3 regions of the Microbispora rosea genome follow, and region 2 is predicted to be linked to each of the others. Evidence: riboswitches for the same ligand, from Rfam matches in the RefSeq annotation. Region 2 holds a riboswitch; each other region holds the start of a gene.
The links. Region 2 has a riboswitch for cyclic di-AMP ahead of ACIBK1_RS00835 (C40 family peptidase). Riboswitches for the same ligand answer to the same signal wherever they lie in the genome.

Region 1 (7,213 bases), on a different contig from region 2:
CAGCGCACGTCGCTGTGGTCCTCAGGCGTGGTCTGCGCATCCCGGCAGTCCCCCGCAGGCTGATGCCCGGCGTGGGTGCGACGTGCGAAGGCGTCCTCGGGAGGAGGATCGGGCTGCGCTGCCTGGGCAGGCGCTGTGCCGGAAGGTGCTGCGTGCGAGGACGCTGTGCCGGAAAGTGCTGTGTTCGAGGGTGTTGTGTTCGAAGGCGCTGCGTGCGCAGGCCCGCCACCGTCAGCAGGCAATGCTGACCCGTGCCGCCTGGCGTGCGTTGCCCCGGTCTGTGCCGCGGCACGGTCGCAGTCATCGCCCTCTACCGGCGGGATGTCGTCGCCCTCGGTAGAGGTGGCGCTCGCGGTGTCGTGCGGCTCGCGCTCACCGGCCCGCTGCTCACCAGTGCCGCACTCACAAGTCCCGCGCTCACGGGGTGCGCGCCTATCGGTCCCGCGCTCGTAGGTTCCGTGCTCACCTGCCCCGTGCTCGTCGGGGCCTGGGTGGCGGGACTCCTTATCGCGGGGACCGGTGGTGGCGCGGTCGGCGTTTCCGGCATCGGCGTGTGCGGCTCCATCGGCTCCGGCGTCGCTCCCCGCACCGGAGTCCGTCGCTCCGTCGGCACCGCCCGCGTTACCGGGGTCCCCCGTCGCGCCGGGGACGGCGTCGTCGGCCTCGTTGGTGTCGTCAGTGCTTTCGGCATGGTCAGGGTCCGCGGGGTGGTCGGTGGTGGCGGCGGGGTCGGTGGTGGCGGCCTCGCTGGGGGCAGAGCCGCTGGCGTCGTCGGCGGCGGGGTCGGAGTCGGCAGGGTGGGGGTCGGTGGTGGGGTCGGTGGGGAGGGATTCGGCGTTGACGAGGACCAGGAGTTCGGTGGCGATCTTCTGTTCCAGCAGGGCGATGAAGGCATCGGCCTGGCGCACGCTCAGTGGCCGGTCATCGCCTTCCGCGCGGGGTTTGGCGTAGGCGTCGAGCAGGGCGCGTAGCCGGGCTGCCGCTTCGCGGGGGAGGGAGAACTCCCCTTCCAGGCCGCCGCCCCGCCCGGGGCGCACCCGCAGGAACCGCCGCCCGTAGTCGGCCCGCTCGTCGCGGTCCTCCCCATCAGGGTCCAGCACGGCACGCAGGTAACGCCCGGCCTTGGCCACCTCCGCCGCGCCTGCTTTGGTTGCGAGCTCCAGCAGGATCGGCTCGGCCAGACCGGCGTGCTCGTCGGACAGGTTCGCGGTGGCGGTGCAGATCGCTTCCACCACCCCTGCCGCCAACTGGCCGGCGGCGAACTTCTCCCGCACCCGGGGCAGACGCGCCAGCTCCACCGCCAACGTCAGCAGGCGGCTGGCTCCGCCGACGCTCATCCCGGCGGCGGTGCGCAGCCAGCTGCGGGTGGAGGCATGCCCATGCTGCTTGACCTGCCCCGCCCGATGGACCCGGCCCACCCGATCGGCAATTGCGCAGGTGATCCGATCCCGCGCGAACAGCAAATCCTCCGCCTCAGCCAGGCAGACATCCGCATCCTCCGGAAGCGGCGCCAACGCCAACGCCTGCGCCGACTCACGAACAGACCCCACCAGCACCCACGACGACCGAGCGCGCGGACGACCACCCGCATCGGCGGCACCCGCGCCGCCACCACCATCGACACCAAGGCCATCGGCACCCAGGCTGCCTGGGCTCCCGGTGCCGGGCGTGCCGTCGCTCGTGTGCGCGCTCGTGTGCTGCGGCGGCTGGAGGTCGGCGATCGGGAAGTACTCGCGGGCGGATGAGCCATCGGCAGACCACAACGGCGAGTCGGCGGTCAACCGGTCCCACCAGTCGTCGGAACTATTCGAACGACGAAGGCGGTCAGGATGAGAGTCGAACAGATCCATCACACCTCCTCGGGAAATTCGAAAGTCTGTATGAATTCTCTCATTGCTCCAGGTCGTCGAGCAACGCGACGAAGCGATTAGCTGGAGTTACAGGTGGGAGGAGATAGGCAGGTCAGGGCCCGGTTCTGGCGGTGCTGGTGCATGCATCCGGGGCGGTCGCGACGGCAACGACGCGCCGGGTACGCGCAGGAAGGGGCAATCCTGCCAGCAGCAACTCCACTTATAGGTGGCGCAGAGAGGGGTCAGCCGTGCGGTCGCGGCTTTGACGTCATCGTTGTCGATGTCCGGATGGTGCCGGGGCGCGCCGTCGATCGCCCTGTACGGCGACGGTGAGCTCGGGAATCGTGTCCTGCGGCGAGAAGGACTGTGCCTCCTCGAAATCAACCCCGGTGGTTAGGGCGTCGACCAGAAGGCTGCGAATTCGCCGGGTCGCCCCGCGCACTCGGACGGCCGGATCACCGGAAGGGGCCGCGGCAGGGGGAGGTCGGTGCTCACCCCCAGTGGTCGCCCCAGCCCCACAGATTGGGACCGAGGGCGGCGGCCTGGTCGTCCTGCTCCACTCCGAACCGGCCGCGGAAGAACAGCATCGGGCGCTGCTCGGTGACGACGGGTTCGAGCTCGCGCACGTGGCCGATGATCACGTCGTGGTCACCGGCGACGTGCACGTCGCGCACGTCGCCGTGGACTCGCAGCAGCACCTTCCGCAACGCCGGAGTGCCCCATCGCGACAGGTCCCAGTCGAGTCCAGCGAACTTGTCGCCTCTGCTGGAGCCGAATCGGCCGCAGATGTCGATCTGATCCTCGCCGAGGACGTTCACGCAGAAGCGGCCCGACTTTTTGATCCGCGGCCAGGCGCGGCCCTTGTGGTCGGCACAGAACAGGATCAGCGGCGGTTCGAGGGACACCGAGGCGAACGACTGGCAGGCGAAGCCCACCGGTTCCCCGTCGTCGAGGCCCGTGACCACGCTAACGCCGGTCGCGAACATGCCCAGCGCGCGCCGGAACTCGGCCGGCGTCGGCGGCGCCACCTCGGTGAACTCGGGGTCGGCGGGTGCAGCGGTCATGGACTCACCTCGCGTACGTGTCGGTGCCTCAGGTGACGAACTTACAAACCCCCTTACGGGCGGATCGCACGGGGATCCCGGTCAACGGAAGCCGCGTACGGGCGGGGTTACGGTCCGAGCGGGTCACCTGCCGGCCCGCCCCGGCCTCACTCATCGGGATGATCGTCCTGTTCGCGATATCTGTCCAGTTAGCGACACCGAATTGCGGACGAGCGCGGACGTCGAGCGGGGCTGTCCTCCCCGGTGATGCGGCGGGTGATGGGCGTGCACGAGCTCGACTACGGCCACCTGCTCGACGACATGGTGCTGTCGCGGGACGAGCCGCGACCGAGTACGTCGTGCCCGGCATCGAGCTGATCGACACGGGCCGGGCGTCGCCGTCCCGCTGCAGGTAAAGACGGGTTTTGTCCTGTTTACACCATTCTGGTGCTGTGTGTACCTTTAGGTCGCACGGCATGGGTACCGGCCGACATTCTCCGTCGTATCCCTTGCCGTGTCGTTGCCCGGACCGCGCGGTGGTCGCGCGGCCGCCGAATCCGCGTCATGTGGAGCCGGGGACCCACTCTCTCGGGGTGAATCGGCGCGCAGGCCCCCAGATGCGCCCGTAGGGCACTTCCTGCCCGAACCCGTCAGCTAACCCGGTAGGCGGAATGGAAGCAAGGAGTCAACCCCGCCATGTCCATCCATCGGCTCTCCCTCGGGGGCCGGCCCTCCCGCCGGCGCCTGCGCTCCGCCCTCGCTGCGGCGACCCTCGCGGTCTCGGCCGCCACGGCCACCGTCACGGCGGCCGTCGCCCTGCCCGCCCCGGCGTACGCGAACCCGCACACGTACGGCCAGGACGTCTCCGGCTACGAGGCCGACCACGACTGGATGAACAGCCGCGCGCAGTTCGGGTTCATCAAGGCCACCGAGGGGACCGACTGGGTCGACTCGTCCTTCCCCCGGCACTGGCAGGAGCTGGCCAAGAAGGGCATCGTCCGCGGCGTCTACCACTACGGCCATCCCTCCAACGACCCCATCGCCGAGGCCGACCACTTCCTCAGTGTGGTGAACTCGCAGCCGCACAAGCCCGGCGACATCCTGGTCCTCGACCTGGAGACCGCCGACGGCGAGTCCGTCGAGCAGGTCAACAGGTGGGCCAAGACCTGGCTGGAGTACGTGACGGCCAAGACCGGCACCAGGCCGATGTTCTACAGCGGCTGGAACTTCGCGAACAAGTACGGCCGCGGCCTCGGCCAGTACCCCCTGTGGGTGGCCCACTACAGCAAGGCGCCGGGCGACATCACGCCGCCCGCCGACTGGAAGTCCTGGGCGATCCACCAGTACACCGACACGCCCATCGACCAGAACGTCTCCGCGCTGACGCCCGCCCAGCTGCGCGCGCTCGGCCGGCCGTAGCCGAACGGGCCCCGGGGCGGGGCGTCCCCGCCCCGGGGCCGAGGCCGGTCGACCGGCTCGGTCAGACCACCGCGCCGGAGCCGTCACGCCGCGCGGGCCTCGCACGCGGCGCGGCGGGAGCCGGCGGCGGCTGGCCGGACCGCCGCTCCAGCGCGATCGCCACCGGCCCGGCCACGAACGACGACGACAGCGTCCCCACGACGATGCCGATCAGCAGGGCGACGGCGAAGTCACGCAGCGAGTCGCCGCCGAACACCGCCAAAGCCGCCAGGATGAACAGCGCCCCGAGCCCGGTGTTCACCGTGCGCGGCACGGTCTGCAGGATCGCGGCGTTCACCACCCGGCCGAACGGCTCCCGGCGCCGCAGCGGCCACAGCTCGCGCACCCGGTCGAACAGCACGACCTTGTCGTTGACCGAGTAACCGATGATCGTGAGCATCGCGGCCAGGAACACCCCGTCGATCGGCTTGCCCAGCCAGGCGAACGTGCCGACGACGACGGCCGCGTCCACGAACAGGGCCGCCACGGCCGCCGTGCCGAACGTCCACCGGAACCGGAACGCCAGGTAGACGAGCTGCGCGGCGAGCGCGACGGCGAGCGCGATGAGCGCGTTGCGGCGCAGCTCCTCACCCAGGCTCGGACCGATGAGCTCGTCGCGGTGCTTGGTGACCTCACCCACGCTCCGGTCAAGCGCCTGCTCCACGCGCACCACGTCGTCGGCGCTGATCTGCCCGGTGCGCACCGAGATCGCGTCGTCCGACCTCTGGACGACGGCGGAGGGGAACCCGGCGTCCGCCACCGCCTGCCTCGCCGCCGCGACGTCGACCGGCCGGCTCGTGCCGAACTCCACGATCCGGCCTCCGGTGAACTCGACGCCGTAGTTCAGGCCGCGGGTGACCAGCCCCGCCCCCGCGAGCACGAGCAGCCCGGCCGCGACGGCGAGCCACAGCCGCCTGCCGCGCATCAGGTCCGGCCCGCGCCGGGTCAGCCAGGTCCTGACCCGGCCGATCGAGCCGATGCCGGACGCCCGCGGGCCGATCCTCGCGATCAGGGCGGCGGCGAGCACCCGGGTGATCAGCATCGCCGACACCAGCGAGGCCAGCACGCCGATGGCCAGCGTCACGCCGAAGCCCTTCACCGGCCCCGAGGCCAGCCAGAACAGCAGCCCGGCGGCGAGCAGGGTGGTGATGTTGGAGTCGGCGATCGCGCTCCAGGCGTTCTTGAAGCCGCGTTCGAGAGCCGCCTTGAGACCCCGGCGGGGCGCCTCGCCGTACTCCTCCCTGGCCCGTTCGAAGACCAGCACGTTGGCGTCCACGGCCATGCCGATGGCCAGGACGAACCCGGCCAGGCCGGGCAGTGTGAGCGTGGCACCCATGGCCACGAGCCCGGCGTACGAGATCAGGCCGTAGCAGGCGAGCGCGACCGCGGCCAGCACGCCCACCAGCCGGTAGACGACGCCGATGAACACCGCGGTCAGGATCACCCCGACGACGCCGGCCTTGGCGCTCGCGGCGATGGCGTCGGCGCCGAGGGTCGGGCCGACCGTGCGCTGCTCGACCAGCTCCAGCGGCACCGGGAGCGAGCCGCCCTTGACCAGCACCGCGAGGTTCTGCGCCTCCTGGGCGGTGAACGACCCGGTGATCTGCGTGCTGCCGCCGGAGATCCCCGCCTCGCAGGCGATCGACTCGTCCACCTGCGGCGAGGAGATGATCTCGTTGTCGAGGACGATGGCGACGCGGCGCTTGTGGTCGCCGACCGGCGCGCAGGCCGCTGTCCCGGTCAGCTCCCGCCAGGGACCGGGCTCCTTGAAGTCGATCGTGACGAACCAGCCCGGCCCCATCTGGGGGTCGCTGCGCGCGGCGGCGTCGGTGACGCCCGCCCCGCTGAGCGCGACCGGGCCGAGCTTCAGCCTCTGGCCGCTCTCGTCGGCGACCGCGTCCCTGTCGCCGTCCTCGGCGGGACCGAGCACCGGATGGAAGTTGAGCTGGGCGGTCTTGCCGATGACCGCGGCGGCCTCGCGCGGGTCGAGCACGCCGGGCAGTTCGACGATGATCCGCTTCTCGCCGGAGCGGACCAGGGTGGGATCGACGACTCCGAGGGCGTCGGCCCTGCGCCGGAGCACGTCGAGGGCGCGGTCGGTGGCGTCGGCGTCCGCCTTGACCGTGGGTGAGTCCTTCGTCTCGAAGACGAGCTGGGTGCCGCCGCGCAGGTCGAGGCCGAGGCGCGGGGCCATGGTGAAAGCGAGCAGCAGTGAGGTCGCGATGACGGCGAGCGCCGCCACCGCACGCCACATGGGCGCACGGGACATGAAGCCTCCACAGGCGTACGAGTGGGAAAGGTCTCAGTACGCGGTGGAGGGAGGAGCTCGGGCGGTGGCGGCCCGGTGCGGGCACTGGGCGGGCGGGCCGTCGTGATGCGGCCCGGCCCGGGTGACCCGGGTGCCGCCGCGCGGCGCCGCCGGGTTGGGCAGCACGACCGGTCCGCCGGACGCGCCGGGGCCGCCCGCGCCCGCCTGGACCCGGGGCGGGTCGCCCTGAGCCGGCCGTGTGGCGTGCGCCGGAGGGCAGCGCACGCCGCCCGTCTCGACGGCCGGACGGCCGGTGGCGAGGTGGGTGCCGGCGGCGTGGTGAATGCCGGTGACGCGATGTGGCGTCTGCAGTGTGCCCGCGGACGCGGGCACGCCGCCGGAGGTCAGGAAGATCGCGTGCAGCAGGAGCAGCAGCGCGGCGGTCAGCCTGCGTCGCGCCATCCTTCCCCCCTCCCGCGAAACCCGTGCCTTGCGGCCACCGTACCCAAGTAGAGGGGAACGGAGAACGCACCCGAGTGGACGGGAACGTTTCCGGAGATGCGGGTATGCACAACAAATGGCGGAAATCGGGCAGGGACCGATTGGGAGAAACG
Region 2 (7,213 bases):
ATCTCGCCTCGGACCTTGAGCGTGCCGGTCTCACCGAAGAGGATCTGCTTCTCCTCGCGGAGCTGGCCAAGGGTGTGACCGCAGACCGGGTGGGCCGCAGTCTCGACGTCAGCGGCCGAACCGTGCGGCGCCGGCTGCGGTGCATCTGTGACCGCATCGGCGTGGCGACCGCGATCGAGGCGGTCGCCTGGGCGGCACGCCGCCGCCTCATCTGACCGTGTTCGTTTCATAGAAAGGGACCGACGCCCCTCCGTGGAGGAGGGGCTCAGTCGGCGACGCGCACCGCTCCCGCGAACGGCCGTCCGTCGATCTTCGCGATGTGGACGACGTCTCCGGTGCGCGGCGCGTGGATCATGTAGCCGTTGCCGATGTAGATGCCCACGTGGTGCAGGTCGGAGTAGAAGAACACCAGGTCGCCGGGGCGGAGCTGGTCACGGGGGATGTGGGTGCCCGCCGTCCACTGGTCGCCGGTGTAGTGGGGCAGGCTGATGCCGACGGACTGGTAGGCCGCCATGACCAGGCCGGAGCAGTCGAAGGAGCCGGGCCCCTCGGCGCCCCACACGTACGGCTTGAGCTGCTGCCCGAGGGCCCACCGCGCCGCCTGGGCGGCCTTGCCGTCACCGATGATGGGGAACGCCGTCCTCGCGCGCGTCTCGCGGCCGATCGTCTGGGAGACCTGCCGGTAGAGGTTGCTCTCGGTCTTCTTGATCAGCTTCGTGATCTTGTCGCGCCGCGAGTCGAGGCCGCTGAGGAGCTTCTTGACCTCGGCCTGCCGGGCGGAGGCACTCTCCCTGGCCCGTGCGGCGGCGTCCATGGCCTTGGTGACCTCGGCGACCTCCTGGCTCTGCTGCAGCTCCAGCGCGTACGTCGTGGAGGCCTGGTCCAGGTAGCGGCGGGGGTCGGCGTCGCTGTCGATGAGCACGAGCGCGTTGCCGAGCCCGTTGGTCATGTAGGAGTGCTGCGCGAGGGCGCTCGCCTTCTGCCGGCGGACCTCGAGCTCGGCCTCGCTCTTGGCGAGGTTCTTCTTGGCGAGGTCGGCGGACCGCTCGGCCGCCTTCAAGCGCACCCGCTCGCCGTTGTACTGCTCGCTGAGCGTCTCGATCTCGGTGTAGAGGCTCTCGACCTGCGCCGTGAGCTCCTTGAGGCTCGGCTTCGGGTCGGCGGTGGCGCGGACCACCGGGGCGCCGAACGTGATCGCGGTGATCGCGACGCCGACGAACGCCAGACGGCGGATGGGACCCGGACCGGCCGTGCCGGGTCCGGACCGTCGGCCGCGGGCGTGCCTGCCCGCCGGCCGCTCTCCACGCATGCGCAACCGAGCTCCTCTCCCACGTGTGCCCCGCGGCGGGCCCGTCGTCGAGACGGAGCCGTACGGCGGGGCAGTGCTGAGCGCCTACCGGGTTAGCTGACGGGTTCGGGCCGGAGTAGCCCTACCTGGCGGATTCACCCCTTGACGATCTGAGACCGAACCGATCCTGATCCTGCAGTTGGGTCCCCGGTTCCCCTTCGCACTCGGTGCTTCGAAGATTCGGCGCCCGGTCTCCGTGAGCGCTCACGATGACCGGCATCGTCGCTGGACGATAGTGCACAGCGAGTTCTTGCTCAACCAGAACTCCGAAACCCGTCTACGTTTGACAACCAAACGATCACGGTCGGGTCACGGGTTCGGTAGTGATACGTCCGTGTTCACCTGGGTTTAGAGCGATCCGAGTGTTCGGGTGTGCTGCTCGGGCTGCTGAAAAAACTGGGACGAACCTGGACAACCCCCTCGGAGCGCGACCGCACATCCGTCCGCATCCGAATGGCTACGCAGAGTCATTTCTGATGTCGGGTGGGGCGTTTGGGAATGACCGTTATCCCGGGGCACGCCCGGTGGCCTACCGCAGGGGATCGGCCGCGCTCCGGCTAGGCTGACCGGTCATGGAGCAGGTCGCCGCGCAGACGCCCAGTGAGTCGGGTGCCACGGCCGTGACGGTGCGCCGGGCCAGGACACCGGACGTCCGGGCGATCAGGCGCCTCGTCGACGCGTACTCGGGTGTCGGGCCCCGCCTGCTCAAGAAGAGCACGGTCACGCTGTACGAGGACGTCCAGGAGTTCTGGGTGGCCGAGGCGGACGGGCAGATCGTCGGCTGCGGCGCGCTGCACGTGCTGTGGGAGGACCTGGCCGAGATCAGGACCGTCGCGGTGGACCCCGCGTCACGCGGCGGCGGCGTCGGCCATCGGATCGTCGCCGCGCTCATCGAGACCGCAAGGGACCTCGGCGTGCGGAGGGTCTTCTGCCTCACGTTCGCGGTGGAGTTCTTCGCCAGGCACGGCTTCCGGCCCCTCCAGGGCACTCCGGTCTCCCAGGAGGTCTACGCGGAACTGCTCGCGTCGTACGACGAGGGCGTCGCCGAGTTTCTCGAGCTGGAGCACGTCAAGCCGAACACGCTGGGGAACACCCGGATGTTGCTGCACCTCGACCGCCATTGATCACCATTGATGAGCATTGATCGTCGATCTTGACGCTGCTTGTCGACTGCTGCAAAGGTGACTGTTGATACACCTGTCGCTACTTTTGGCAATATCAGCGTGTGCTACTACGTGCGGCGCATGCGTCTTCGAAACGAGGTGACACGGTGAGCACCGGACAGCCGCCGTACCCCCAGGACGAGTCGGACGGAACGCCACCGCCGCCATCGAACCCCGGGTACAACACGGACAGACAATCCCAGGAATACGACCCCGACGTCACGGTGGTCAGCTATCGCGGGCAGCACACGGGCCCGCAGCAGCCGCCCGGCTACGACCCCGCCCAGGGCGGCTACGGCCAGCAGCAGGGCTATGGCGCCCAGCAGGGCCAGCCGCAGCAGTACGGCCAGCAGGGCTACGGGCAGACCGGCCCGCAGCAGACCCCGCAGCAGCAGGGCTACGGCCAGGAGGCCGCCCAGCAGCAGGGCTACGGAGCTCAGCAGGCCCAGCAGCAGCAGTACGGCCAGCAGGGCTACGGGCAGCAGGGCTACGGCCAGACCGGCCCGCAGCAGGGTTACGCCCAGCAGGGGTATGGCCAGACCGGCCCGCAGCAGGGCTATGGCGCTCAGCAGGCCCAGCAGCAGTACGGCCAGCAGAACCCCCAGCAGAACCCCCAGCAGGGCTACGGCGCCCAGCAGGCCGGGCAGCAGCAGTACGGCCAGCCGTCCCAGGGCGGCTACGGCCAGCAGACCGGTCCCCAGGACTACGGTCACCAGCAGGGCTACGGGCAGCAGGCCCAGCAGCAGCAGTACGGCCAGCAGAACCCCCAGCAGGGCTACGGTCAGCAGCAGGGCTACGGCCAGCAGCCCGGTTACGGGCAGCAGCAGTACCCCCAGCAGGGCTACGGAGCTCAGCAGGGCCAGCAGCAGTACGGCCAGGATCAGTACGGGCAGCAGCAGTACGCCCAGCCGAGCCCCCCGCAGGGCTACGGTCAGCAGCAGTACGGTCAGCAGGGCTACGGTCAGCCCGGCTACGGCCAGCCGTACGCGCCCGAGGGCCCGATCCCGCCCGGCGCTCCGGCTCCGCTGGCGGAGTGGTGGCAGCGTCTCGTCGCCCGCATCATCGACGGCGTGATCGTCGGCATTCCGCTTGCGATCATCACGCTCGTGATCACGGGGATCATCGTCACCAACCCGAGCGTCGACATTACGAGCGGGGTTTACAACCCCGGAAGCGGTTACTTCCTCGCGTCACTGCTCACGGCGATCCTGGGCGGCCTCGTCATGGTCGTCTACGAATTCCTCATGCTGCGGGCGCAGGGGCAGACGCTCGGCAAGAAACTCATGGGCATCAAGGTCGTTCAGGTCGGCGGCACTCTCGACGCGGGAGGGCTTCCCCAGGACGCGGCGCTCAAGCGCGCCGGCGTGCTCTACGCTTTCGAGTTCCTGCAGTGGATTCCCGTTATCACCTACCTCGCGAACCTCGCCTCTCTTCTGAACGTGCTGTGGCTGTTGTGGGACAAGCCGCTGCATCAGGCGCTGCATGACAAGGTCGCCAACACTGTGGTGGTCAAGGTCAAGTAAGGACGACGGACGGGGTCGATGGAACGGACCATCGGCCCCGTTTTTCTATGGCTCGCTATGGCTTCGATCGCACTGCGCGCTCGCCCGGCTGTGACGAAAATCCTTGCGGCCCCTCCCGGGCATGCGATGCTTGGGTTCACCGTCCCGAGAGGTGCCCAATGACCGCGAGACCGCCCCCGGCGCCAATCCTTAAGACTCGCCCCAGCCACCCCCGGGGTCATATCCTCCCACGGGCGGCTTAAGGAACCGTCAGGGGCGCTTAAGGGGCCGTATGGAGCCGCACAGGCTCTTATGGCACTCTCCGGTGCCCACCCGTCCACCCGGCCGCAGGCGGCGTCTGCGGAATGCGGGGATCGTTTGGTCGTGGGAAACTCCGATGCCACGACCGGCCCGGCCGTCCGCGTGATTGTGCCTCCGCTCCTTTTTTCGATCTTCATACCTCCCGTTCGTGATCTTGATGGAACCGGCCGGTCCTCTCTTTTTACGAGGCTTCCAGGCTGCGACGATCTGGTTGCGCGTATATCCCGCAAGGCATGGCGCGCCGTACGAGAAGGGTGCCGGGCTCCTTGTGAAGATCCGGCCGTCGTGACGCCGGCTCCGTGTTTCAGCCGAGCTCTTCAACGGCCGTACGCCCCCGGTCCGGCCCTTTTCCGCAGGGGGTGTTTGCCGCTTCACGCGTGTTCGTCCGCGCCTGTTCGTCCCGATCGGCACGCCGCTCACCTGCGGCTACGGCGTGGGCCGGGCGGAACTCGGGGGTGTGCGTCCCCGCCGCCCGCCGTCGCCGGGGAAGCGCGCAAGCGGCTGAAACGACGGGACGGCCAGGAGCGGTGACCGTCGAGGTCGGCATTCTGGGTACGATTTCGAGTGCATCCGGTAAGGCCGCTGGAGAGACGAGGATTACCTCGGCCCTCCAGGGGCACCCCGGAAGGCGCGTCTGGTCCCTCCCGGCGCTATGGTCGTATCAGGGCGCCCGGCCCGGCAAGAGGCCGGCAGCCTTGCCACGTCCTCGAATTCCCTCGGGTGCACCTAATGACACCCCCGGCACGAGCGAGGCAGAATGACAGAGGTATTGTCCGCCTTGATACCTTCCGTGGTCGTCGCCGGCGCGGTCGTCTACGGCATCGTAAAGTTGGTACGTTCCGACGCGGCCGGCCTCCGCACGGCACGGGAGCCACTCGAGAAGTCACCGGACTCAGAGGTTCCTGAGAATCCGCAATCGTGAATTGTCAGCCAGGGGAAACCGGGTATATGTTTGGCTGACGAATCAAACTATGGGCTGCGAAAGGATTGCCGGATGGCCAAGCACACGCAGGTGATTCTCATCGACGATCTCGATGGCGGCGAGGCCAATGAGACGGTCACCTTCGCGATTGACGGCACGTCATATGAGATTGACCTGAGCGACGGCAACGCGAAGCGGCTTCGCGAGGCTCTGTCGCCTTTCGTCACCGGCGCGCGGCGCGCGGACAGCGGGCAGGCCCGTGGGCGCCGTCGTGGTGCGGGCGGCGGGGGCCAGCGAGCGATGACGCGCGAGAAGAGCGCGGAGATCCGTGCCTGGGCGAAGGCTCACGGACACCCCGTGAGTGAGCGCGGTCGCATTGCCGCCTCGATCGTCCAGGCGTACGAGGACGCGCACTAGGTCGTGTCACGCAGATCTTCTGCCTACTGGGGTCGTCCGGACGGCGCCTCGCGGCGTTGTCGCCCCACTCGCGGGGATTCCGCACAGCTCCGAATCTCCGGAGGGCCGGGAGCGGGCACCAATAGCTGCGCTATTGGCTCCTCCTCCGCCTTGCGATGGATCCGCCTGGACGATCCCGGCTACGGCAAGATCTGCGGGGACACTCCCTAACTCGAGTCTTGATCGCGCGGTTATGACAGTCGTCGGAGGACCTGACGATCGCATAACCGCGCGATTGTGTTTCCGCTCCCTTAAAACCTCGTTCGCTTGCGGCGTATCGGGAACATGTCACCCCCAGCAGGGGGTTGGATAGAGCATGAACGCCCTGCGCTTGGGGAACCCTTCTGCCAAGGAGCGGGTCGCTGGGTCGGGGCTACCATGCGGAACGACGGGCCGGATCTCCCGTGCTCGCCTGACCGCTCTGTGAGGAGCGACGAGATGTTCGAGAGGTTCACCGACCGTGCGCGGCGGGTTGTCGTCCTTGCCCAGGAAGAGGCTCGGATGCTCAACCACAACTACATCGGCACTGAGCACATTCTTCTTGGTTTGATCCATGAGGGTGAGGGTGTGGCGGCCAAGGCTCTGGAGAGTCTTGGGATCAGTCTCGAGGGGGTGCGCCAGCAGGTCGAGGAGATCATCGGTCAGGGGCAGTCGGCGCCGTCGGGACACATTCCCTTCACGCCGCGGGCCAAGAAGGTTCTTGAGCTGTCGCTGCGCGAGGCGTTGCAGCTCGGGCACAACTACATCGGCACCGAGCACATTCTTCTGGGGTTGATCCGGGAGGGTGAGGGTGTCGCGGCGCAGGTGCTGGTGAAGCTGGGCGCTGATCTGAACAGGGTGCGTCAGCAGGTCATTCAGTTGCTGCACGGGTATCAGGGCAAGGAGCCGGCGGCGGCGGGTGGGCCGCAGGAGTCGGCGCCGTCGACGTCGCTTGTGCTGGACCAGTTCGGGCGCAACCTGACCCAGGCCGCGCGGGAGGGCAAGCTCGACCCGGTGATCGGCCGGGACAAGGAGATCGAGCGGGTCATGCAGGTCCTTTCCAGGAGGACCAAGAACAACCCGGTTCTGGTGGGTGAGCCCGGTGTGGGCAAGACCGCCGTGGTGGAGGGGCTGTCGCAGAAGATCGTCAAGGGTGAGGTGCCCGAGACGCTGAAGGACAAGCAGCTCTACACCCTTGACCTGGGTGCGCTGGTGGCCGGTTCCCGTTACCGCGGTGACTTCGAAGAGCGCCTGAAGAAGGTGCTCAAGGAGATCCGTACCCGGGGCGACATCATCTTGTTCATCGACGAGCTGCACACGCTGGTCGGCGCGGGCGCCGCCGAGGGCGCCATCGACGCCGCGAGCATCCTCAAGCCGATGCTGGCCCGCGGTGAGCTGCAGACCATCGGTGCCACCACGCTCGACGAGTACCGCAAGCACCTGGAGAAGGACGCGGCGCTGGAGCGGCGGTTCCAGCCGATTCAGGTGGCCGAGCCGTCGTTGTCGCACACGATCGAGATCC
Region 3 (7,213 bases), on a different contig from region 2:
GCGCTGCGGACCGATCCCCGCGAGGCCCTCGGCCTGCTGGCACGGCGGCCGGGCGAACTGCTGCGGCGCACCGCCGATCTCGCCCGCCGCCTGCCCGCGGCCGATCTCGCCGAGGCCCTGCGCGCCGCCGCGCCGCACGTCTCCCCGGCCGTGCTGATCGCCACCCTGGGCCAGTTGCGCACGCCACCGGGCGGGACCCGCATGTTCCTGCCGCGCGGGGGAGCGGCGCGGATCTGGACCGAGCCCGACGTCCGCGAGGAGCTCGCCCCTGAGACCGTGGCCGCCCTGACCGCCGTGCTGACCGGCGAGATGCTGAGCCGGGCCGCCGCGCTGCCGCCCGTCGAGACCGCGCTGCTGGACGAGGAGCTGAGTGACCTGCTCGCGCCGGAGGCCGAGCGGTCCGCCTCGGCCTCACTGATGCGGCTGCCACGGGGGAGCGTGCGGCCGCTGCCGCGCGGCGAGCGCATCCGGCTGTTCCTGCACTGGGCGGAGCCCGCGGGCCACCGGGTCGATCTGGACCTGTCGGTGGCGGTGTTCGACGCGCGGTGGGAGTTCGTCGGGCTGTGCGACTACACGAATCTGCGGCTCGGCGCGAACGCCGCCGTCCACTCCGGGGACCTGACCTCCGCGCCCGAGCCGCAGGGCGCGTCGGAGTTCGTGGACCTCGACGTGGCCGCGCTGCGCGCGACCGGCGGCCGGTACGTGGTGCCCGTCGTGTTCAGTTACAACGACGTGCCATTCGACGACCTGGTCCGCGGTTTCGCCGGGTTCATGGACGATCCGGGCGGCCTGTTCGACCCGCTGGCCGTACGGCAGCGCTTCGACCTGACCGGCCCGGCCAAGATCCTCGTCCCGTTCGTCGCCGACCTCTGGTCGCGCACCATGCGCTGGGTGGACCTCAACGTGTCCGCGTTCGGCGGGATCCACGACGTGTACGAACACGAGGGCCGGCTCGCCCGGCTGGGAGCGGCGGCCGAGGACGCCTATGGTTTCGGCGAGCGCGTCACTTTGTGGGAGGTCGCCTGCTGGCACGCCGCCGCCCGCGCCCGTGAGGTCGTCGTACGGCACCGGGACGGCGCCGTGAGCCGGCACGCGCGTCGGCCCGGCGAGGACGCCGCCGCCTTCGCGTCCCGCCTCGGGGCACGGCGGGCGGCGGCCTGCGGGCCGGAGGCCGGCGCGGCGGAGGCGGGTCTCGCCGTGGTGCTGCGGGACGACGTGCGGGTGAGCGAGGGGGCGCAGGTCTACGCCCTGCACCCTGCTCACCTCGACCCCGCCGTGATCCGCTCTCTCGACGCCGCCGACCTCGTCGGCATGCTCGCCCCGCGGCGCGGTGACCCCGCAGGTGACAAATGGTTTGTGCACCCGGGGGCGTGCGTGGGACAGTGAGCGCGCTTCAGCACACGCACACAGAAGGAACGAAGCCTATGTTCTCGGCGTCCCGCAGCGGCCGCCGCCGGCACTGACCGGAACGCTCCCGCGTCACCGGTTCACTGCCCTCGTCTCACGGCGGCCCCACGCGACGGTGCGACTCGCGCACCTTCTCCATCCCTGTCCGGGATGGTTCTCGCCTGCGCGTTCACCCTCCGCTCCGCGGCGGGCGAACCGCTCCACCTTGTCATCCGTGAGGTCGATATCACCGTGGGCATCGATGTCCAGAGTTTCGCCGTGGCCAACCTGCGCCGCCGTCCCGACGTCGTCGAGATCGGGGGCTTCGTCCTCGGCGTGGACCCCGGCACCACCAGTCCGTACGTCAATTACGCGACACCCCTGCCCGGCGCCCGGCCGGGCGCGCGGGACGTCGCGGCGCTGATCGCAGCGTTCGGCGAGCGCGGGCTCAAGCCCCGTCTCGAGTTCGCCCCGGGCGCCGCGCCCGACGTGCAGCCCGCTCTTCACGAGGCCGGGCTCACCGTCGAAGCGGTGCACGAATACCTCGTCTGCGTCCCGGCCACGCTGACGATGCCGCGGGCCGCTCTCCCGGTGGAGACGCCGTCCACGGACGAGGACTACGCGGCGATCGACGCCGCGCTGTCCAAGGCGTTCGGCGGCGAGTTCGCCTCGTCGCCGGAGGGCGCGGCCCGGCTGCGCCGTACGGAGGAGAGCGGCGGCGCGGTCCGGTTCGTCCGGGCGCCCGGCGGCGGCTGCGCCGGGGCGGCCATGTGCTCCGCTCCGGCCGTGGAGACGTCGGAGCTCGCCGGTGTCGGCACCTGTCCCGAGTTCCGCGGGCGGGGCATCGCCGGCGCGGTCACCGCCACGCTCGCCGAGACGATGCTCGCCAGGGGAGCGCGGTCGGTGTGGCTGGAGTACGGCGGTGAGGGATCGCGCCGGGTCTACGAACGCGTGGGCTTCCGGCCGGGCGGCACCCGCCTCTACATGTCGCTCGAAGCCTGACGCAGGCCGCCCGTCGGCCGTGCTTCACCCTCTCGGGGGCGTCGCGCGGCCGGCGGGCGGGCTGGGCAGGACGAGGCGGAGGCCGATCGGCGGGAGGGCGGGATCAGGCGGATCGGCTGGCGGCCGCCGCGAGCCCGGGCGGCGCCGCGGCCAGGGCCTTGTGGATGGCCTCCACGAGGGCGAGCGCCGCCTCCTCGGTGAGCTCGATCGCGACCCGGGCCGACGGGCCCTCCGCCGGGTTGGTGATGTCGATGTTCACCGTGTGCTCCTGGCACGCGTGATAGGGATGGTCGATGTAGACCATGCCGTCGGTGACCGTGAACCAGCCCGACGCCCCCTTGGCGGCGCCGTCGACGCGGATCTTCTCGGTGAGATAGGTGCACATTGCTGTTCTCCTCAGGCGGCGAGGTGGCGGCCGAAGAAATCGAAGACCTTCTTCCAGCCCTCCACCGCCGCGGCGGGCCGGTAGGCCGGCCGGTCCACGGAGAAGAACCCGTGACCGGCGTCGGGGAAGACGTGGAACTCGTGGTCCTTGCCGAGCTTGTCCAGCTCTGTGGAGAGCACCCCCACCTCCTCCGGCGAGGGGAACTGGTCGTCCGCGCCGAAGAGCCCGAGCAGCGGGCAGGACAGGTCGGCGGCGCGGGAGATCAGCGGCGTGGCCGCCAGCGGGAATTCGGCGGGCGGCGAGTTGACCACGAAGGCCCCGTAGCAGTCGACGGCCGCGTCGATCTGCAGCGAGCAGGCGGCCAGGAACGTCTGCCGCCCACCGGAGCAGTAGCCGATGACGCCGATCTTGCCGTTGGCGTGCTCCAGGCCGTTGAGGTAGGCCGCGCCGCCGGCGACGTCGCCGACGAGCTGCTCGTCCGGGACGCCGCCCTTGGCCCGGGCGGCGGCGGCCTGGTCGTCCGGGCTGACGCCCGCGCCCTCCCTGGAGTACAGGTTCGGGCAGATCGCTGCGTAGCCGTGCGCGGCGAACCTGCGGACGATCTCCTTGGTGCCCGCGTCGTAGCCGGGCATGTGGTGGATCACCACGACCCCGCCGTGGGGAGCGGAGTCGAGCGGCCGGGCCGCGTACGCCTCGAGTTCGGCGCCTTCGTGCCCGGTCACGGCGACCGTGCCGGCCCACATCGCGTCCGTCATTGAGATTCCCTTTCCTCTGACCACAGCGCTGCCCGTGAGATGGCGGTGCAGGAGCCCACCTTAGTCGTTAGCTGAGCTAACCAAGTCGCCCGTCCACCGCCGGGCCGGATGGCGGTGGGCGGGGTCGTCCCGGCCCGTCCGCCGGGCGCGTGCTCATGCCGTATGGCGGCTGTATGGCGGCTGTGTGGCGGCTGTGTGGCGCATCTCACCGCCGGCGGCCGGCGACCGCGAGGACCTGCGGAAGCAGGGAAGGGCGGCAGCCGGAATGATGCCCTTTGCCGGGTTTTTCGTCGTGTCTTACTTGTTATCTACTAAACTTCCCGTGTGTCTCGCCGGTGCGCGGTCCTCAACCCGAGGACGACCGGCGACCGCCGAATCCCGGAAGTCATCGATCCCGGGAACCGGGGACCCACGTTTCCTGGGGTGAATCCGGACCATCCGGTAGGGCTACTCCTGGCCCGAACCCGTCAGCTAACCCGGTAGGCGGCCAAGGAGAGGAGAGCGTGTGGAGTGTCGGCTCCACCTGCCCACCCGGTCCGCGCCGCGTCGCCGGACCGCATGCCCGCCCTGGAACGTCTCCAGGCTTCCGGGGTGATGGCGCGCCCGTGACGGGCTGTCGCATCTCCCGTTTCTGATTCCGCCCCGCCGTGGCGTGTCCCCGGACGGTCATGCCGTCATGCCGTCACGCCCCGCGGGCCGTTCGTCATGTCTCGAAGCGCGCCATGAGGAGCCTCCGATTTCCACCGATCCGATAGCTCGACAGCTGCTCGACGCCGTACGCCCCGAACTGGGCTACCGCGAGCGAGCCGGGAAACACACGAAGTTCGGCGAGTGGTACGCCGACAACGTCGCCAAGGACCCCGACTTCAAGGCCGCCCCCTGGTGCGACATGTTCGTCTCGTGGGCGGCCGACCGGGCCGGGGTGCAGGCCCACGTCGGGGAGTTCGCGCTGACCACGCGGCACGCCAAGTGGTTCGAGAAGCACCACGCCTGGAGCGACAGGCCCGAGCCGGGCGCGGTGGTGTTCTTCGCCTGGTCGGGGTCCAAGAAGATCCGCGACATCGACCACGTCGGCATCGTCGAGAAGGTCGTCGGTCGCAAGGTCCACACGATCGAGGGCAATGTCGACGGCGTGTGGCTGAAGCGCAAGGTGCGCGACACGAGCAAGATCGTCGGGTACGGCCTGCCGCGCAAGGTCAAGGTGGCGCAGAAGGCGCCGGTGACGATCCAGCCGGCGGCGGCAGTGAACGCGAGCGTCCAGAGCGCCGGGGCGCCCGCCACCAGGAACATGGCGGCCACGCAGGGGAAGGCCCTCGACGTCGTGTGGTCGCCGGGCGACGCCGTTCTGCCGGCGGGCCTGCTGTTCGCGGTGGTCTCCACCGCCGTGACCGGGATCCGGGTCAGGGCCGCGGCGGCGACGTCCGGCGGACGGCACCGCAAGCGCGGGTGAGGCAGATCAACCCGGCAGGCTGTCCAACATGCTCTTCATCTCCTTGATCTCGGCCGACTGGCTGGAGACGATGGACTCCGCCATCCGCCGGGCCGGCTCGTAGGTTCCGCCGCGCAGCTCGTCGCGCGCCATGGCGACCGCTCCCTCGTGGTGGCGGATCATCATCGTGAGGAAGGCCCGGTCGAAGGCCCGTCCGGACAGCCCTTCGAGACGCCGCATGTCCTCGGGAGACATCATCCCGGGCATGGCGTGGTGGGCCGGCGCCGGACTCTCACCGGGCACCCGCTCACCCCAGGCCGTGAGCCAGCCGCTCATCGTCCGGATCTCCGGAGCCTGCGCGGCCTCGATCCGCCGGGCGAGCCGCGCGACCCGGGCGTCCGCCGCGCGGTCCGCGGCCAGCCTCCCCATCTCCACCGCCTGACGATGATGCGGGATCATCATCCGGGCGAACATGACGTCCCGGTCGTTGTGGTCGGCCGTCGGCGTCGGGGCCCCGGGCGCGGTGAGCGCGGCGGGTGAGGAAGGCGTGGCGGCTGTGGCGGCCGAGCCGTACGGGCCGCCCGCGCCGACCAGCAGATCGGCCGTCAGCAGGGCCACCGGCAGAACGCGTCCCTTCATCGGCCAGCACCTCCGTACGTCCGGGCGGCGGACCAACGGCCTTCCCGCCGCCCTGCCTGCGGTGCCGACGACGGCGCCACCCCCGGTGCGCCGTCGCCGCGTGAACCGTGTGAAGGCGAACACAGTCCTCGAACAGCACCGTGTCCTCGAACAGCATTCGTGTTCTCTGGCTGTCGTACCCCGCTGCGTGGAACGTTCCCGTCAGCCGCTGAACGTGATCCGGAACCGGTAGTTGTCACCGTAGGTCGAGCCGCGGATGGTGAACGCCGCGCTGCCCGAGCTCACCCGGCCCGACACCGTCGCCCCGGCGTTGACGGCGTAGAGGAAACGAGACGTGCCGAGATCGCGGCAGGGGACGGTGGTCTTCTCTCCGTAGAAGTGGTTGAACGTGGCCCCCTCGGCGCGGTGGTTGTCGACCAGCTTCCCGGACCAGGAGGTGCCCGATCGGCTGGTGACCCAGTAGCCCAGCAGGAGTTTCGGGTCGCGTGCGTTGCCGCCGAGATCGCGGGCCGACGCGGTGACGACGTGGGCGGAGCCGAGCTGGAAGGAACCGAGGGCGCCGATGTCGCCGACGTAGAACTCCCAGTAGAAGGGGTTGCGCTCGACCCGGCCTGCGGCGGACTTGCGTGGACCGGTGACGAACCTCGCGGCCGCCTTGTATCGGCTGGTGCCGACGAACCGGTGCTCGCCCCAGAGGGGACCTCCGCAGTAGTCGTAGACATCGACCACCACCGTGGCGGTGCCGCGATAGATCCGTAGGGCGGATTGCGTGCCGGACGCCGCGCCGGACGGGGCCGCCGTGCCGAGCACCGCGGTCACGGAAACCACCGCGGCCGCTAATCCGAATTTCCGTTTTCTCATGAGAAATCCCCTCCCTGTCGTACGGTCGGTCGAAGGTCGCGTTTCGGGTCCGCTGTGCGTTTTCCCGGTGTCCGTTCGCCCGGTGTGCGGAATCAGCCGGTCGGCACGTTGCCCAGGAAACTCGCCGAATAGAGCGCCAGCGGAAGGACGGCCGCCAGCACATAGGGGATGAACTGGGCATTTCGCCGGTCGTCGTGGCGCGTCCGGACAATCCACGGCCAGACGACCAGCAGCACCGTGCTCCCGGCGAGGATGAGCCGGTCGAAGGCGAGCCCGTCGGCGATGCTCTGGAACACGTGGGCGATCGCGGTGCCGGCGTCCTCACCGATGAGCATGAACGCGGGCAGGGCGACGGCCGACATCAGCACGAGCCGGACGACGAGGGTCGCGGGCCAGGCCACGGCGAGCCCGGTGAGGCCGTGGAAGCGCCCCTCGGCGACCTTCCTGCGCAGCCCGATCGGCGGGTGGGTGAGCAGGCCGCCGGCACGCCTCAGCCGGCCGCGGGGAAGGGCCCGTTCGCGGTCGAGTGCCCGGATGAGCGCGTCGGCGCCACGTTCCCGGACCGCCAGCCGATCCGCGCTGAGCTCGGCCAGCCACAGCGCCATGACCGGCATGAGCAGCATCCTCGGGACGGCGACGGCGAGGACGAGAAGCTGCCCGATCAGCAGGCGCCCGGCCGCGCCTCCGGACGTGGCGTACAGGGTGATCGGCAGCAGCCCGGCCAGCACGAAGATCGGGCCCCAGACGCGTACCAGC

Region 1: another riboswitch for cyclic di-AMP. It lies ahead of ACIBK1_RS15855 (glycoside hydrolase family 25 protein); the one in region 2 lies ahead of ACIBK1_RS00835 (C40 family peptidase).
Region 3: another riboswitch for cyclic di-AMP. It lies ahead of ACIBK1_RS07970 (CHAP domain-containing protein); the one in region 2 lies ahead of ACIBK1_RS00835 (C40 family peptidase).

The regions. Positions count from the first base shown of each region.
Region 1 is NZ_JBITJO010000003.1:786,854-794,066, forward strand. It holds gene ACIBK1_RS15845 (DUF222 domain-containing protein) at 1-1,850, opposite strand, end outside; gene ACIBK1_RS15850 (flavin reductase family protein) at 2,342-2,914, opposite strand; cyclic di-AMP (ydaO/yuaA leader) riboswitch at 3,433-3,577, shown strand; gene ACIBK1_RS15855 (glycoside hydrolase family 25 protein) at 3,590-4,312, shown strand; gene secD (protein translocase subunit SecD) at 4,374-6,620, opposite strand; gene ACIBK1_RS15865 (hypothetical protein) at 6,654-7,061, opposite strand.
Region 2 is NZ_JBITJO010000001.1:175,592-182,804, reverse strand. It holds gene ACIBK1_RS00840 (helix-turn-helix domain-containing protein) at 1-215, shown strand, start outside; gene ACIBK1_RS00835 (C40 family peptidase) at 266-1,309, opposite strand; cyclic di-AMP (ydaO/yuaA leader) riboswitch at 1,376-1,528, opposite strand; gene ACIBK1_RS00830 (amino-acid N-acetyltransferase) at 1,921-2,472, shown strand; gene ACIBK1_RS00825 (RDD family protein) at 2,619-4,034, shown strand; gene ACIBK1_RS00820 (histone-like nucleoid-structuring protein Lsr2) at 5,329-5,673, shown strand; gene ACIBK1_RS00815 (ATP-dependent Clp protease ATP-binding subunit) at 6,151-7,213, shown strand, end outside.
Region 3 is NZ_JBITJO010000002.1:100,764-107,976, reverse strand. It holds gene ACIBK1_RS07990 (MXAN_6230/SCO0854 family RING domain-containing protein) at 1-1,386, shown strand, start outside; gene ACIBK1_RS07985 (GNAT family N-acetyltransferase) at 1,639-2,388, shown strand; gene ACIBK1_RS07980 (DUF6295 family protein) at 2,492-2,773, opposite strand; gene ACIBK1_RS07975 (dienelactone hydrolase family protein) at 2,785-3,528, opposite strand; cyclic di-AMP (ydaO/yuaA leader) riboswitch at 3,888-4,030, shown strand; gene ACIBK1_RS07970 (CHAP domain-containing protein) at 4,205-4,978, shown strand; gene ACIBK1_RS07965 (DUF305 domain-containing protein) at 4,985-5,596, opposite strand; gene ACIBK1_RS07960 (hypothetical protein) at 5,798-6,415, opposite strand; gene ACIBK1_RS07955 (M48 family metalloprotease) at 6,550-7,213, opposite strand, start outside.